DNA from 4 places in the Kitasatospora sp. NRRL B-11411 genome. Region 3 is predicted to be linked to each of the others. Evidence: riboswitches for the same ligand, from Rfam matches in the RefSeq annotation. Region 3 holds a riboswitch; each other region holds the start of a gene.
What was found. A riboswitch is a leader RNA that binds a small molecule or an ion and turns the genes downstream of it on or off. The one in region 3 is predicted to bind cyclic di-AMP.

Region 1: it holds a riboswitch for cyclic di-AMP, as region 3 does, so the genes downstream of both, IH44_RS49485 (transglycosylase family protein) here and IH44_RS0133080 (M23 family metallopeptidase) in region 3, are expected to answer to the same signal.
Region 2: it holds a riboswitch for cyclic di-AMP, as region 3 does, so the genes downstream of both, IH44_RS0119940 (C40 family peptidase) here and IH44_RS0133080 (M23 family metallopeptidase) in region 3, are expected to answer to the same signal.
Region 4: it holds a riboswitch for cyclic di-AMP, as region 3 does, so the genes downstream of both, IH44_RS0105495 (LysM peptidoglycan-binding domain-containing M23 family metallopeptidase) here and IH44_RS0133080 (M23 family metallopeptidase) in region 3, are expected to answer to the same signal.

The regions. Positions count from the first base shown of each region.
Region 1 is NZ_JOGH01000071.1:17,626-20,993, forward strand. It holds gene IH44_RS0126270 (long-chain fatty acid--CoA ligase) at 1-49, opposite strand, end outside; gene IH44_RS0126275 (hypothetical protein) at 190-390, opposite strand; gene IH44_RS49485 (transglycosylase family protein) at 522-1,820, opposite strand; cyclic di-AMP (ydaO/yuaA leader) riboswitch at 1,826-1,995, opposite strand; gene IH44_RS0126285 (hypothetical protein) at 2,442-3,368, shown strand, end outside.
Region 2 is NZ_JOGH01000041.1:54,814-58,181, forward strand. It holds gene IH44_RS0119930 (NYN domain-containing protein) at 1-324, shown strand, start outside; gene IH44_RS0119935 (C40 family peptidase) at 509-1,546, shown strand; cyclic di-AMP (ydaO/yuaA leader) riboswitch at 1,926-2,079, shown strand; gene IH44_RS0119940 (C40 family peptidase) at 2,090-3,169, shown strand.
Region 3 is NZ_JOGH01000119.1:17,183-20,550, forward strand. It holds gene IH44_RS0133070 (helix-turn-helix domain-containing protein) at 1-121, opposite strand, end outside; gene IH44_RS0133075 (SDR family oxidoreductase) at 295-1,068, shown strand; gene IH44_RS0133080 (M23 family metallopeptidase) at 1,078-1,860, opposite strand; cyclic di-AMP (ydaO/yuaA leader) riboswitch at 1,871-2,035, opposite strand; gene IH44_RS0133085 (YiaA/YiaB family inner membrane protein) at 2,262-2,552, shown strand; gene IH44_RS0133090 (alpha/beta fold hydrolase) at 2,689-3,368, shown strand, end outside.
Region 4 is NZ_JOGH01000007.1:72,288-75,655, forward strand. It holds tRNA gene IH44_RS0105485 (tRNA-Pro) at 147-220, opposite strand; tRNA gene IH44_RS0105490 (tRNA-Gly) at 370-443, shown strand; gene IH44_RS0105495 (LysM peptidoglycan-binding domain-containing M23 family metallopeptidase) at 587-1,600, opposite strand; cyclic di-AMP (ydaO/yuaA leader) riboswitch at 1,606-1,725, opposite strand; gene IH44_RS0105500 (hypothetical protein) at 2,131-2,325, opposite strand; gene IH44_RS0105505 (PP2C family protein-serine/threonine phosphatase) at 2,764-3,368, opposite strand, start outside.

The DNA.
Region 1 (3,368 bases), on a different contig from region 3:
CGACGGGCGGACGGGCGGCGCGGGCGGCCCGGGCGAGGGGGTGTGCCATGAGCGAACTCCCTTGGGTGGGGTGGGGGTTCGCCCAGGTTAGGTACTCGCCGGTGAACTTACTAGACAGTAAGTTACTTGACAGTTGCGGAGGTTGTGGAGGTTTCGGGACCGGCGGGGCCGCGGCCGCCCGGCGGGGCGTCAGCCCTCTTCGATGGTCGGGGGCTTGGGGAGGAGGCGTTCGCCGTCGCGGGTGCCGCCGGTGCGGGCGATGGTGCGGCGGTCGGTGGAGAGGTAGTCGCGGACGACCAGTTCCACCGCGTCCTGGGGGCTGGTGGCGCCGACGCGCATCATCACCTCCAGGGCCAGGTCCGCGTCCAGCGTGATCGTCACTTTCGCCATGGTGCTGCTCCCCGGTCGTCGAGCCCCTGCCGAGGCTCCGTCGAGGCTCGTCGGGCCTCGTACGGCCGAGGATAGGCCGCTGCCCCCGGGGCCGACCAGGTCCCCGGGGGCAGCGGCGGTCGTGCCGGTGATCAGACGCGGCCCGCGAAGTCGGGGGCCCAGTTGGCGATGGTCTCGGTGCGGACGCCGGAACGCGGGTTCGCGGCCTCGACGTACTTGCCGTCACCGACGTACAGGGCGACGTGGTAGACGCCCGAGTTGGAGCCGTTGCTGGACCAGAACAGCAGGTCGCCCGGCTGCAGGCTGTCCAGCGAGACGCGGGTCGAGTAGTCGGCCTGGTCGGCGGCGACGCGCGGCAGGCTGATGCCGGCCTGGCGGAACGCCGCCTGGGTCAGGCCGGAGCAGTCCCAGCCGCCGTTGCCGGTGCCGCCGTAGACGTACGCCTGGCCGAGCTTGGACAGCGCGAAGTCGATCGCCGCGGCCTTGGAGCCGGTCGCCTTGGTGGCGGCCGTGGCGGTGGTGGTCGTCTTGGCGCTGGTCGAGGCGGTGGCGGTGGTCGCGGTGGACGACTTGGCCGGGGTGCTCGACGACTTGGCGGCGGAGGAGCGGTCGCCCTTCCAGGACGAGCCCTGGTGGGTGCTGGCGGAGGAGGAGGTGGTGGCGGCCGGCGCGGACTGCTGCTGCGCGGTGGCGGCGCCGCCGAGCGAGAGCTGCTGACCCGGGTAGATCATGTCCGGGCCCTCGGTGAGCACCGAGCGGTTGAGGTCGTACAGCTTCTGCCAGCCGCCGTCCACGTGCTGGCTCTGCGCGATGGTGGACAGCCAGTCGCCCGCCACGACGGTGTAGGTGCCGGCCGACTGGTCGGCGGTGGCGGCCGGGGCGCTCTGCTCGGCCTGCGGCTGGGCCTGCGACTTGCCCTGCGACCAGCCGTTCTGCGACCAGCCGTTCTGGGACTTGCCCTTGCTGCCGGACTGCGACTGCGACTGCGCGGGCGCCTGGGTCTGCGACTGCGACGGCGCGGCGGTGGCGGACGAGGCGGAGCCGGAGGTGTCGACCTGGGGGGCGGCACCGCCCTTGGTCAGGCCGGCCTGGATCGAGCACACCGGCCAGGCGCCGGGGCCCTGCGAGGCCAGGACCTTCTCGGCGACCGAGATCTGCTGGTCCTTGGTGGCGAGGTCGGCGCGCGAGGCGTACGCGGTGCCGCCGAACTCGGCCCAGGTGGAGGCGGTGAACTGCAGACCGCCGTAGAAGCCGTTGCCGGTGTTGATCGCCCAGTCGCCGCTGGACTCGCACTGCGCGACCTTGTCCCAGGTGGAGACGGTCGCCGCGGAGGCGACGCCACCGGTCAGGCAGGGGATCGACAGCCCGATGCCGACGACACCGGTGGTGGCGATCAGGCGGCGGGCGCGCTTGGAGCTGATGGGCAGCATGAAGAAGCGTTCCTCTCCCACGCCTGCGAGGTGAGCTGTCGGATTCGGGCTGGAGTTGCCCGGCCGCGCGCACCGCGTGGTGCGCCCGGCTTCACCCCTAGCCCCGTGCGGTCCTTCGACCGCCCGGGGCGACTTACCTGGTTCCCCCGCCCCTGCCGTGGTGCGTTGTGCATGAGCCGACCCGCCCGGCGGCAGGACTCGGCGTTCCGGGCGAACTGGGTCCGTGTGTCCACGAACGTGGGCAGGAGATTAAGCGGAATTAAGGAGAATCCGCAAATGCCCGTGACCGGCATCACAGTGGCCGGAATGGGTGATCAAGGGATATTCGGCGAACTCCGCGAGCGGCGGCGAATTCTGGCGGGACGTCAGGCGATAGGTGATCTTGTGCCCGTTTTGCTGCACTATGCTGAGTTATGCGGGATTATTCACGTTTGGTCACCCGGTGGGCGGGTCATTTGTCGCCGTATGGGCGTTCTGTCCTTGACCGGAAGCGCCCCGCCGCACCCCCCTGACGGTACGTCAGAATGCTGAAGCGAAACCGAATCCGCCGCTTTCCGGCGCCCGCGCTGCCTATGCTGCCCCCGACGGCTCAGGGCGGCGGAACCCGGAAGGGCGGCCACGGTGGAACAGCGGCAGGACGAGGAACGGCAACCGCCGCCGGTACGGCACCGGCGCCCGCCGGTCGGGCGGCGCCGGATGCTGACCTGGCTGGCGGCCGGGACGGCGGCGGCGCTCGGCGGGGGAGTGGTCCTGCGGCAGTCGCTGGCCGGGGCCGACGAACCGGCGGGAGCCGCCGCCGCGCGGACCGGCACCGCCACCCCGGCCGGCCACCCGCACGGCACCGGCGCCCCACCACCCGCCGCCGGCAGCCCGCAGCCCTCCGCCCGGCCCCCGGTGCTGGACACCGGCGGCCGCAAGTGGTCCGACGCCAAGGGCTGGGGCGGGAAACCGCCGGGCCCCGGCAGCGCGGTGCGGATCACCGACCGGGTGGTGCTGGACGCCGACGCCGAGGTCGGCTCGCTGCTGGTGGAGCCCGGCGGCTCGCTGGTGTTCGCCGCCGACCGGACGCTGACCCTGGCCAGCGCGGGCAACGTCGAGGTCCGCGGCGTCCTGGCCCTGGCCCCCGACGCCGCGCACACCCACACCCTGCGCTTCCCGCACGTCGACGAACACCGGTTCGCGGGCGGCGGGATGACCGTCGTCGACAGCGACACCGGCCTGTGGGTCACCGGCCAGGGCTACCTGCGCCTGGACGGCGCGCCCCGCACCGCCTGGGTCCGGGCCGCCGCCGACCTGGGGCCCGGCGACACCGCGCTGAAGCTGGCCGCCGCCCCCGACGGCTGGCAGCCCGGCGACGAACTGGCCGTCACCCCGACCGCGCCGCCCGACACCGCGGACTTCTCCACCGCCTACGACCTGGTGACGGTCGCCCGGGTCGACGGCGCCACCGTCACCCTGACCGGCCCGCTGCGGCACGCCCACCCGCGGGTGGCCACCGGTGGCGGCGCGACCTTCGGCGCCGAGGTGCTCAACCTCAGCCGCAACGTC
Region 2 (3,368 bases), on a different contig from region 3:
CTGCCGCTGGAGCAGCAGCGGTTGAGGCTGCTGGGCGGGCTGGCGATGCTGGCCCAGCGCACCCAGGCCGAGGTGACCTGCGTGTTCGACGGCCAGGACCTGGACGTGCCGGTGATCATGGCGCCGCCGCGCGGGGTGCGGGTGCGGTTCAGCCGGACCGGGGAGACCGCGGACGAGCTGATCCGGCGGCTGGTGCGGGCCGAGCCGCAGGGCCGTCCGGTGGTGGTGGTCTCCGCCGACAAGGAGGTGGCCGACGGGGTCCGCAAGGCGGGGGCGCGGCCGGTGGCCTCGGTGCTGCTGCTGAACCGGCTGGCCCGCAGCTGAGGGGCGGTCAGCGGGCCTGCGGGCGGCCGGGGTGTGACGGTCCGGTGAAGGGGGGCGGGGAGGCGGAACCGGAAGCCCCCGGGAGTGGACGCGGGGGCTGGGACTTCACTAGGGTCTGGCGTCAAACCTATATTCCGGACCTTCACTCGTCGGGGTGAGTCCAGCAGGAAGAAGGAGCTCACCCTTGGCCTCCCACCGCCGTCCCAAGCAGCCGAGCCGTGCGCGGATCTCCGTGTTCACCGCCGCCGCCGCGACCGCGGTCGCCCTGACGGCCCAGGCCAGTGCGCACGCCGCGCCGGCCCAGCCGAACAAGGACGAGGTCAAGGCGCAGGTCGACAAGCTGCTCGAGGAGCAGGAGCAGTCGGCCGAGAAGTACAACGGCGCCAAGGAGCGGGCCGACCAGCTGCGCAAGCAGGCCGACGACCTGCAGGACCAGGTGGCCCGCGGCCAGGAGCAGCTGACCGAGCTGGCTTCCGGGCTGGCGGCGGTGGCCGGCGACCAGTACCGGCAGGGCGGCGTCGACCCGTCGATGCAGCTGATGCTCTCCTCTGACCCGGACCACTACCTCACCCAGGCCACCTCCTTCGGGCAGGCGGCCAGCACCCAGGCCGAGACGCTCAAGTCGCTCAAGGACCAGCAGCGCCGCCTGGACCAGCAGAAGCAGGAGGCCGCCCAGGTCCTGCACGAGCTGGACAGCCAGACCCAGGCGCTCAACGACGCCAAGAACGACGTGCAGAGCAAGCTCGCCGAGGCGCAGAAGCTGCTCTCCAAGCTGAACGCCGCGGACCGCGCCGCGATCCTCCAGGGCTCCGGCGGCACCGCCTCGCGCAGCGCGGACCGGATCGACCCGAAGAGCCTGCCGCCGGCCAGCGGCTACGCGGCGACCGCGGTGGCGGCCGCGCTCAGCAAGCAGGGTTCGGCGTACGTGTGGGGCGCCACCGGCTCCAGCACCTTCGACTGCTCCGGCCTGATGGTGTGGGCGTACAAGCAGGCCGGGGTCTCGCTGCCGCGCACCTCGCAGGACCAGGGCAGCTACGGCACCAACGTGGGCACCGACTGGCACAACGCGCAGCCCGGCGACCTGGTCGTCTACTACGGCGACCGGCACCACGTCGGCATGTACATCGGCAACGGCCTGGTGGTGCACGCGCCGCGCACCGGTGACGTGGTGAAGACGATGAAGGTCGACACCCTGCCGATCTCGACCATCCGCCGGGTCTGAGCGAGCGGGCCTGACGGCCCGACGAATCGGACAAACGCCCCACTGGGCAACAATTGACGCACCGTGACACGCCCGGGCGGGTCGGAATCACCCTGTGATTCGAGACACGCCCGGGTGTGGTGTTTCCCGGGTGAATGGCGGGAAACGCTGTGCTCGGGGTAAGGAATCGATCACGTTCGGTCAGATTTACCGGGGTGTTTGATTCAGAATCAGATTTTTTTCCGACAAGGATTTGAACGGATCACGGATCGGTTACTAGGGTCGTGCCTCGACCACCGCAGTGTCGATCGCCCAAGGGGGGCGGCGGCGGAGGTCGCCGCCGAGTCCGTGACGCAGCGGGCAGACCGTCAACACCGGGTCTGCCGACGGGGATACCCCTGCGGGGGTGCTGTCGAACGGAGCCGGGGAACCATGTTCCCCCGGGGTGAATCGGCGCCCGGTCGACCGCCGCGCGCGGTCGGTGAAGCGCCGTAGGGCATCTCTTCCGGCCCGAACCCGTCAGCTCACCCGGTAGGCGGTGTGAGGAAGAAGGAGTCCGCCTTCGTGGCGTCCCATCGCCGTCCCAAGCCCGTCGGCCGTGCCCGGGTCTCGATTCTCACTGCCACCGCCGCCGCTGCCGTGGCGCTGTCCGCCCAGAGCGGCGCGCACGCCGACCCGGCGCCGACCAAGGACCAGGTCAAGGCCCAGGTCGACGAGCTCAACGAGCAGGCCGAGGTCAAGACCGAGGCGCTGAACGCCTCGGTCGAGAAGCAGCAGGCGCTGCAGCAGCAGGTCGGCCAGCTCCAGGACCAGCTCGCCCGCCAGCAGGAGCACGTCACCACCGCCCGCGAGGCGCTGGCCGGCATCGCCGCCGAGCAGTACCGCACCGGCAGCATGCCGCAGACCATGCAGCTGATGCTCTCCAGCAGCCCGGACGCCTTCCTCGGCCAGGCCGGCGCGCTGAACGCGGTCGGCTCCACCCAGGCCGACCTGCTGAAGACCTTCAAGGACGAGCAGGCGCAGCTCGACGCGCAGCGCAAGGAGGCCGAGTCCAAGCTCGCCGAACTGGACACCACCACCAAGGCCCTCAAGGCCGACAAGGAGGACGTCCAGGCGAAGCTGGCCAAGGCCCAGGACCTGCTCAACACGCTGACCCAGCAGGAGCGCGAGCAGCTCGCCGCCGCCGAGGCCAAGGCCGCCGACGACGCCAGGGCGAAGGCCGACGCCGCCCAGCAGTCGCAGCGGGCCTCCCGCGACACCACCCGGGTCGAGCTGAACGCCCCGGCGTCCTCCAGCTTCTCGGGCAACGCGGTCGGCGCGGCCGTCTCCAAGCTCGGCAGCTGGTACTCGTACGGCGCGGCCGGTCCGAGCACCTTCGACTGCTCCGGGCTGATGCAGTGGGCCTACAAGCAGGCCGGCGTGTCGATCCCGCGCACCTCGCAGGCGCAGGCCGGGGCCGGCACCAGCCTGGGCACCGACATCTCCAAGGCCCGCCCGGGCGACCTGATCATCTACTACGGCGACCAGCACCACGTCGGGATGTACGTCGGCAACGGGCAGATCATCCACGCCCCGCACACCGGCGCGCAGGTCCGCTACGAGTCGGCGACGGTCATGCCGATCAACCGGATCGTCCGGATCTGACGCTCCGTCGGAGCCGTCGGCCCGGTACCCCGCACGGGGTGCCGGGCCGTTTCCGTTCGGGTGTCCGATTCATGGTCAAATATTCGGTGCTGTCGGGGTTTGGACTGGATCGATCCGACTCGCTAACCTCTGCCCCCGGGCCCCCGCGAGGACGGCCGTCCGACCGCGGACGGCGGCGGAGGCCGGTCGCAGAACGGAG
Region 3 (3,368 bases):
CGTCGCGGCGCAGACCGGGCACCCGCCGCACCCGGCCGTCCGCGGGCAGCCCGGTCAGCTCCGGGGCGATCGCGGCGCGCCGGGTGCGGAGGAAGTCGGCGATTTCCCTGCTGCGTTCCATGGACCAAGTGTGCGGGCTGCGGGGGTGCGTCGGCGGGCCGTGGGTGGCCCTGGCGGTACCAGTCGGCGCAGGGTCCGCCCGGGGCCGTCCGCGGGGCCGCCGGGCTGGTCTGCTGGAACTGCGGCCGGAGCCTCCGGTGCCGCAACTCCCGTGTCCTGCAAGGAAGGTCCACCATGTCCACGCTCACCTCCCTGCCCCTGGCCGGCCGCACCGCCGTGATCACCGGCGCCTCCAGCGGCATCGGCGAGGCCACCGCCGAGGAGCTCGCCGGGCTCGGTGCCCGGGTCGTCGTCCTGGCCCGCCGCGCCGAGCGGCTGGCCGCGCTGGCCGACCGGATCGAGCGGGCCGGCGGGTCCGCCCTGGCGATCGCCGCGGACGTCACCGACCGGGCCGCGGTGCGGGCGGCCGCCGACCGGGTCGCCGCCGAACTGGGCGGCGCGGACCTGCTGTTCAACAACGCCGGGGTGATGCTCCCGGCGCCGGTCGAGGAGGTGGCCGTGGACCAATGGCAGCGGCAGATCGACCTCAACGTCTCCGGGCTGATGAACGTCATCGGCGCGTTCACCCCGCAGCTGGTCGCGGCCGCGGCCGAGCGCGGCGTCGCCGACCTGGTCAACACCTCGTCGATCGCGGCGCAGAACATCTTCCCGACCTTCGCCGTCTACTCCGCGACCAAGGCCTACGTCACCCACCTCTCGCGCCACCTGCGGGCCGAGCTGGGCGCGAAGCACGTCCGGGTCTCGACGATCGAGCCCGGCATCGTCGGGACGGAGCTCCAGGACCACGTCACCGACCGGGGCGCGCTCGACTGGCTGGCCGGTTCCAGGGAGACGGTGGAGTGGCTCGTTCCCGGCGACATCGCCAGGACGGTCGGGTTCCTGGCCGCCCTGCCGCCGCGCGTCAACCTCCAGCAGGTCACCGTCATGCCGACCGGCCAGGCGAGCTGAGGACGGCCCCTACGGCTGGAGGCCGAGCTGCCGGAGCCAGGGCAGCGGGTCGACGGGGGCGGCGCCGTCGGGGCGGACCTCGAGGTGCAGGTGCGGGCCGGTGACGTTGCCGGTGGCGCCGACCGCGCCGAGGACGGTGCCGGGGGCGACCGGGCCGGAGGCGGTGGCGATCCGGGAGAGGTGGCAGTACCAGAGCTCGGTGCCGTCGGGGAGGGTCTGGATGACCCGGTAGCCGTAGGCGCCGGACCAGCCGGCCGAGGTGACGGTGCCGCCGGTGACGGCGGTGACGGGGGTGCCGGTGCGGGCGGCGAAGTCCAGGCCGGTGTGCAGGTGGGCCCAGTGCTCCCCGGCCTGGGCGAACGGCGCGGTCAGCCGGTACCCGGCCACCGGCAGGGCGGGCGCGGACCGGTCGGCCTCGGCCTCGGCCTGCCGCTCGGCGTGCTTGGCCTGGGCCTCCTGCGCGGCGGCGACCCGGGCCGACTCTTCGACCGCGGTGCGCTGCCCGTCGGCCTGCTGCAGGATGCGGGCGGCCAGGGCGAGGCCGGGGTCGGCGGCGAGCAGGCCGTCGGAGGCTTCGTCGGCGGCGGTGACGGGGGCCGGGGCCGGCGCGGCGGCGGCCTGGGCGGGGGCGGCGGCGAGGCCGGTGGCGCCGAGGGCGGCGGTCATCGCGGTGACGCCCAGCAGGGGCGCGCCGGTCCGGGTCTGACGGGGCAGCCGGTGCCGGACGGCCTCGGTCCCGACCGGGTGGTCGAGGAGCTGGGTGCCGGTGCTCTCGGTGTGGGTCGACGCCACGGGGGCGCGCTCCTTCCTTCCCTGCCGCCGACCGGGTTAGCTGACGGGTTCGGAGGTGGAAGGTCTCCTACGGTCGGGCCCAGGGCCGTTCCGATTCACCCCGGTGGAACGTGGTTCCCCGGCTCCTGGACCGGCCCCGGGGGGCAGGTCCGGATGGATTAGGCGTGGCGCACGGTGCCGCATGGTTACGGCGTTGCCGACCGCGCTGCGTTATCAAACGTTAATCCTATGGACCCCATGATTCCAAGCGCCTACCGAGGTGCAGTGAAACTTTCCTGACGCCCTATGGGCGATTTGTGACGGTTCGCCAAGGTGCTCGGTTTCGGACATGACGGACCGTGACGGGGCGGTTGAGTATCCGTACTCACGACCTCCTCCCGCCCCGGCGGGACCCTGGGCGCATGACCGCATCCGTGCCGCACCGCACCACCTCCGCCTACTACCTGCAGGCCGTCGCCTCCTTCGGGTTCGCCACCGCCGCGCTCGCCCTCGGGATCGCGTACCTCCCGGTCAGCGCCTGGATGCGCGCCTTCCTCGGGGTCGGGCTGCTGTACGTGATCACCTCCGCGTTCACGCTGGCCAAGGTGGTCCGCGACCGCCAGGACGAGGGCGCGATCACCAGCCGGGTCGACCAGGCCCGGCTGGAGAAGCTGCTCGCCGAGCACGACCCGTTCAAGGTGGACGGGATCTGAGGGCGGGGGGCGGTGGCGGGAACCGGGGCCGGGGCGAGGGGTTGACGGCTAAGGCTATTAGCCTTAGCTTTATGGCTATCGGCAGCAGCCGGGCCCGGAGAGCCCGGAGCGCCGGACGCCCGCCAGGAGGCCCGCGATGAACAGCACCCTCGGCACCACCACCCGGTACCTCGACGTCACCGGCGGCCGGATCGCCTACGACGACGCCCCCGGCTCCGGCGTCCCGGTCGTCCTGCTGCCCGGCATGCTCGACAAGCGCGCCGTCTACCGCCACCTCGCCCCGCTGCTGAGCGCCGCCGGGCACCGGGTGGTCACCATGGACCTGCGCGGCATGGGCGAGTCCTCGACCGGCTTCACCGACCACACCCCGGCCGCGATCGCCGAGGACCTGGCGGCCCTGCTGGCCCACCTGGACCTGCGCGGCGCCGTCCTGGTCGGCAGCTCGTACACCGGCGCCACCGTGGTCCGGGCCGCCGCGCTCGCCCCCGAGCGCACCGGCGGCGTGGTGCTGATCGACGCGTTCATCGAGAACCTGCCGCTGAACGGCTTCCAGAAGGCGCTGTTCGGCCTGGCCGCCCCGCTGGTCACCGCGTTCCCCGGCCTGTGGGGCACGATGCAGAAGTTCTACTACCCGGCCGGCAGCAGGCCCGCCGACTTCGAGGACTACCGGGCCGGGCTGGCCGCGATGCTCCGCGAGCCCGCCCGCAAGGCGGCGCTGCGCGGCTACCTGAAGGGCGACTCGGCGCCGGTCGGCTGGTGCGCGGCCGTCGACGTGCCCGCGCTGGTGCTGATGGGCGACCGGGACCCGGACTTCCC
Region 4 (3,368 bases), on a different contig from region 3:
TGTCCGTACTACCGCCAGCGGTCCATCCTACCGGTACCACGAAAGCGACTGTGCCCGGCACCTGGGTGCGGACGGGAGCGGGGACGGCGGCGCCGGGCCGCAACGACAACAGGGCCCCGCCGCCGACGAGACCCTGCCGCACACGGTCGGGGTGACCGGATTCGAACCGACGGCCTTCCGCTCCCAAAGCGGACGCGCTACCAAACTGCGCCACACCCCGTGGTGCCGAGCAGAAGAGTACACGTCGACCCGCCCCCGACCGGGGCGATATCGGCGAGCCGACAACGGGGAAGGAGTGTGCAATCCACCGACCCGACCAGGTACGCTGGGGCCGTCCTCACCACCGCTGCGGTGGCGGGGCGCTTTCCTGCGGGTGTAGCTCAATGGTAGAGCCCCAGTCTTCCAAACTGGTCACGCGAGTTCGATTCTCGTCACCCGCTCCACGACAAGGCCCCGACCGCGACGCGGTCGGGGCCTTCGCCGTTCCCCGCCCGCGGGCGGCCCCTCCCCTCCGTCCCGGCCCCCCGGACGGCCCGAAGGCCCCGCGCAGCGGAGCGCGGGGCCTTCGGGGGTGTGGTGCCGGGGGTCAGACGTTGACGCCGTGGGCGGCCAGGTAGGCGACCGGGTCGATGTCGGAGCCGTAGTCCGGGGTGGTGCGGATCTCGAAGTGCAGGTGCGGGCCGGTGACGTTGCCGGTGGCGCCGGACAGGCCGATCTGCTGTCCCGCCGTCACGGACTGGCCGGCCGAGACGGAGATCGAGGAGAGGTGCGCGTACTGGGCGTACTTGCCGTCGGCGAGCTTGATGACGACCTGGTTGCCGTAGGCGCCGCCGTTGCCGGCCGAGACCACGGTGCCGTTGGCGACGGCCTTGAGGCTGGTGCCGGTGGAGACCGGGAAGTCGATGCCGGTGTGGTAGCCGCTGGACCAGTTGGAGCCCGCCACCTTGTAACCGGTGGTGACGCTGCCCGGCGCGGGGGCGACGTAGCCGGAGGAGGAGCTCGCGGCGGAGCTGCCGGAGGTGGTGGCGGTCGACGACTTCGCGGCGGACGAGGAGGAGGACGAGGACGCCGACTTCTGGGTCGGGGCCTGGGCCTGGGTCTGCGTCTGCGCCTTGGCCTTCGCGGTGCCGGTGCTGCTCGACTTGGTCGAGGTCTTCGGGGCGGCGGCGGGGGCCGCGGCGTCCGAGGAGGAGGCGGCCGGGGCGGACGAAGTCGCCGCGGCGGCCTGGCCGTTGACGGTCAGCTGCTGGCCCGGGTAGATCAGGTTCGGGTTGCCGCCGATGACCGAGCGGTTGTCCTGGTAGAGCTTCTCCCAGCCGCCGTCCACGTTCTTCGCGGCGGCGATCTTGGAGAGGGTGTCGCCGGAGGCGACCTTGTAGGTCTCGGCGGCCTGCTGGGCGGCGGAGCCGGTGGTGTCGGCGACGGGGGTGGCGTCGACCGAGACGTTGGCCCACTGGCGGCCGCCGTCGTGCTGGTCGGCGGTGTGCGCGGAGGCGGCGGTGACCGGGAGGCCGACCGCGGCGCCGGCGACGCCGGCGGCGATGGCGATGCGGACGACGGTGGCCAGGCGCGGCTTGCGGTGCTTGCCCTGAGCGGACATGAAGCTGTTCCTCTCCGACGCCTGCGAGGTGAGCTGTCGGGTTCGGGCGAGAGTTGCCCGGCCGCGGTCTCCGCGGCTTCACCCCGAGCCGTCCCCGTGCGTTCCGGGTCCGGCGTACTACCTGTGGTTCCCCCGCTCCTGCCGTGGCGTGGTCTCTGGTCGGCACCGGGCGGCGGCAGGACTAGGCGTTCCGCTCGGCGGCCAGCCCGGCCGATGTCCGGGCTGCGGAGGAAGCAAAACCCACGGTTCGCGGAGCTGGCAAGCGCCGGTAGGCCCCGGTCCCGGGATCGGGAGGGGGCTGACGGTCCGCCAGGTCACGCTCCGCCGACGGCGGGCTGCGGTGCGCGTACGGGATCATGACGATGCGCCCACGAACCACATACGGTGGGCGACTTCGGCCACCGTATGCGCCCGGGCGCTGACCTGGCGTGACGGAGCGGGTGACCCTGGTCACCCGCGGGCAGGACTTCGGTCCGGAACGGGGGTGCCCCCGCCCGTCGGAACGCGCTCCCCCCGGTGCCGGCGGGGCGTCAGCCCGCGATGCCGGCGATGGCCTTGGAGACCGAGTTGAGGAACTGCTGGATCGGACCGGCCATGGTCGACTGGCTGAGCATGAAGCCGAACAGCGCGGCGACGATGGCGTGCCCGCCCTTCATCTGCTTGTTGCGGATGAAGATGGCGACGATGACGCCGAACAGGACAAGGGCGGAGACGGAGAAGGCCACCGGGACTCACTTCCTCGATTCGTGGCGGGGATTCAGGTCGGAACCGCCGACGGCTCCAGGCGGAAACCGGCCCCTGCCCCCCGTGTCCCCACCACTCCATCCGGACTCAGTGTGGTCGCTCGTGCGGACTGCGTAAAGGACTTGCCCCGTCGCCGGGGGCTCCAACCCGGGTGGTGGGACTGATTTCCGCCGACCGTGACGATAGCGGACGGGTTCTGACGGAACGTCGGCGGGAGGCGGTCCGCGGCGGCCCGGGCGGCAAACCGGCAGGCAGGCCGGTCGGCGGCCCACCGGCCGGGCCGGGCACCGGAATTGGCCGAAGATCAACGCCCGGGTTTGACACTCCGTGGGCACTCCGTGCACACCGCTCCCCCGCACCCGGCCGCGCCTCCGCACCGCCGCTTCACCGGCGCCGCTCGACCGCGCCCCCGGCGGGGCTCAGCGGCGCCAGACCAGCAGCACCGCCCGGTCGTCGTTGACGTGCTTGGCCACGCTGTCGATCAGCCGGACCGCGGCCCCGGGGCGGCCGGCCGCCGGGATGGTGGCGACCAGCCGGTCGGCCTCGCCCATCAGCCGGTCCATGCCCTCGCCCAGGTCCCGGCCGGGGACCTCCACCATGCCGTCGGTGCACAGCATCAGCACGTCGCCGGGTCCCAAAGTACCGCGCACGCCCTCGAACTTGGCGCCGTCGTAGACGCCGAGCAGCGGGCCCTCGGCCTCCTTGACCTCCCAGTGGCCCGCTCCGGCCAGGCGGTGCATGCCGGGCAGGTGGCCGGCCGAGAGGAGTTCGTACTCGCCGGTGTCCAGGTCGACCACCAGGTGGACGGCGGTGGCGAAGCCCTCGGCCCAGTCCTGGCGCAGCAGGTAGCCGTTGGCGGCAGGCAGGAAGTCGTGGGCGGGCAGCGAGCCGAGCAGGCCGCCGAAGGCGCCGGAGAGCAGCAGGGCGCGGCTGCCGGCGTCCATGCCCTTGCCGGAGACGTCGGCGAGCACCACTTCGAGCACCGGGCCGGTGCGGGCGGCGACCATGAAGTCACCGGAGAAGG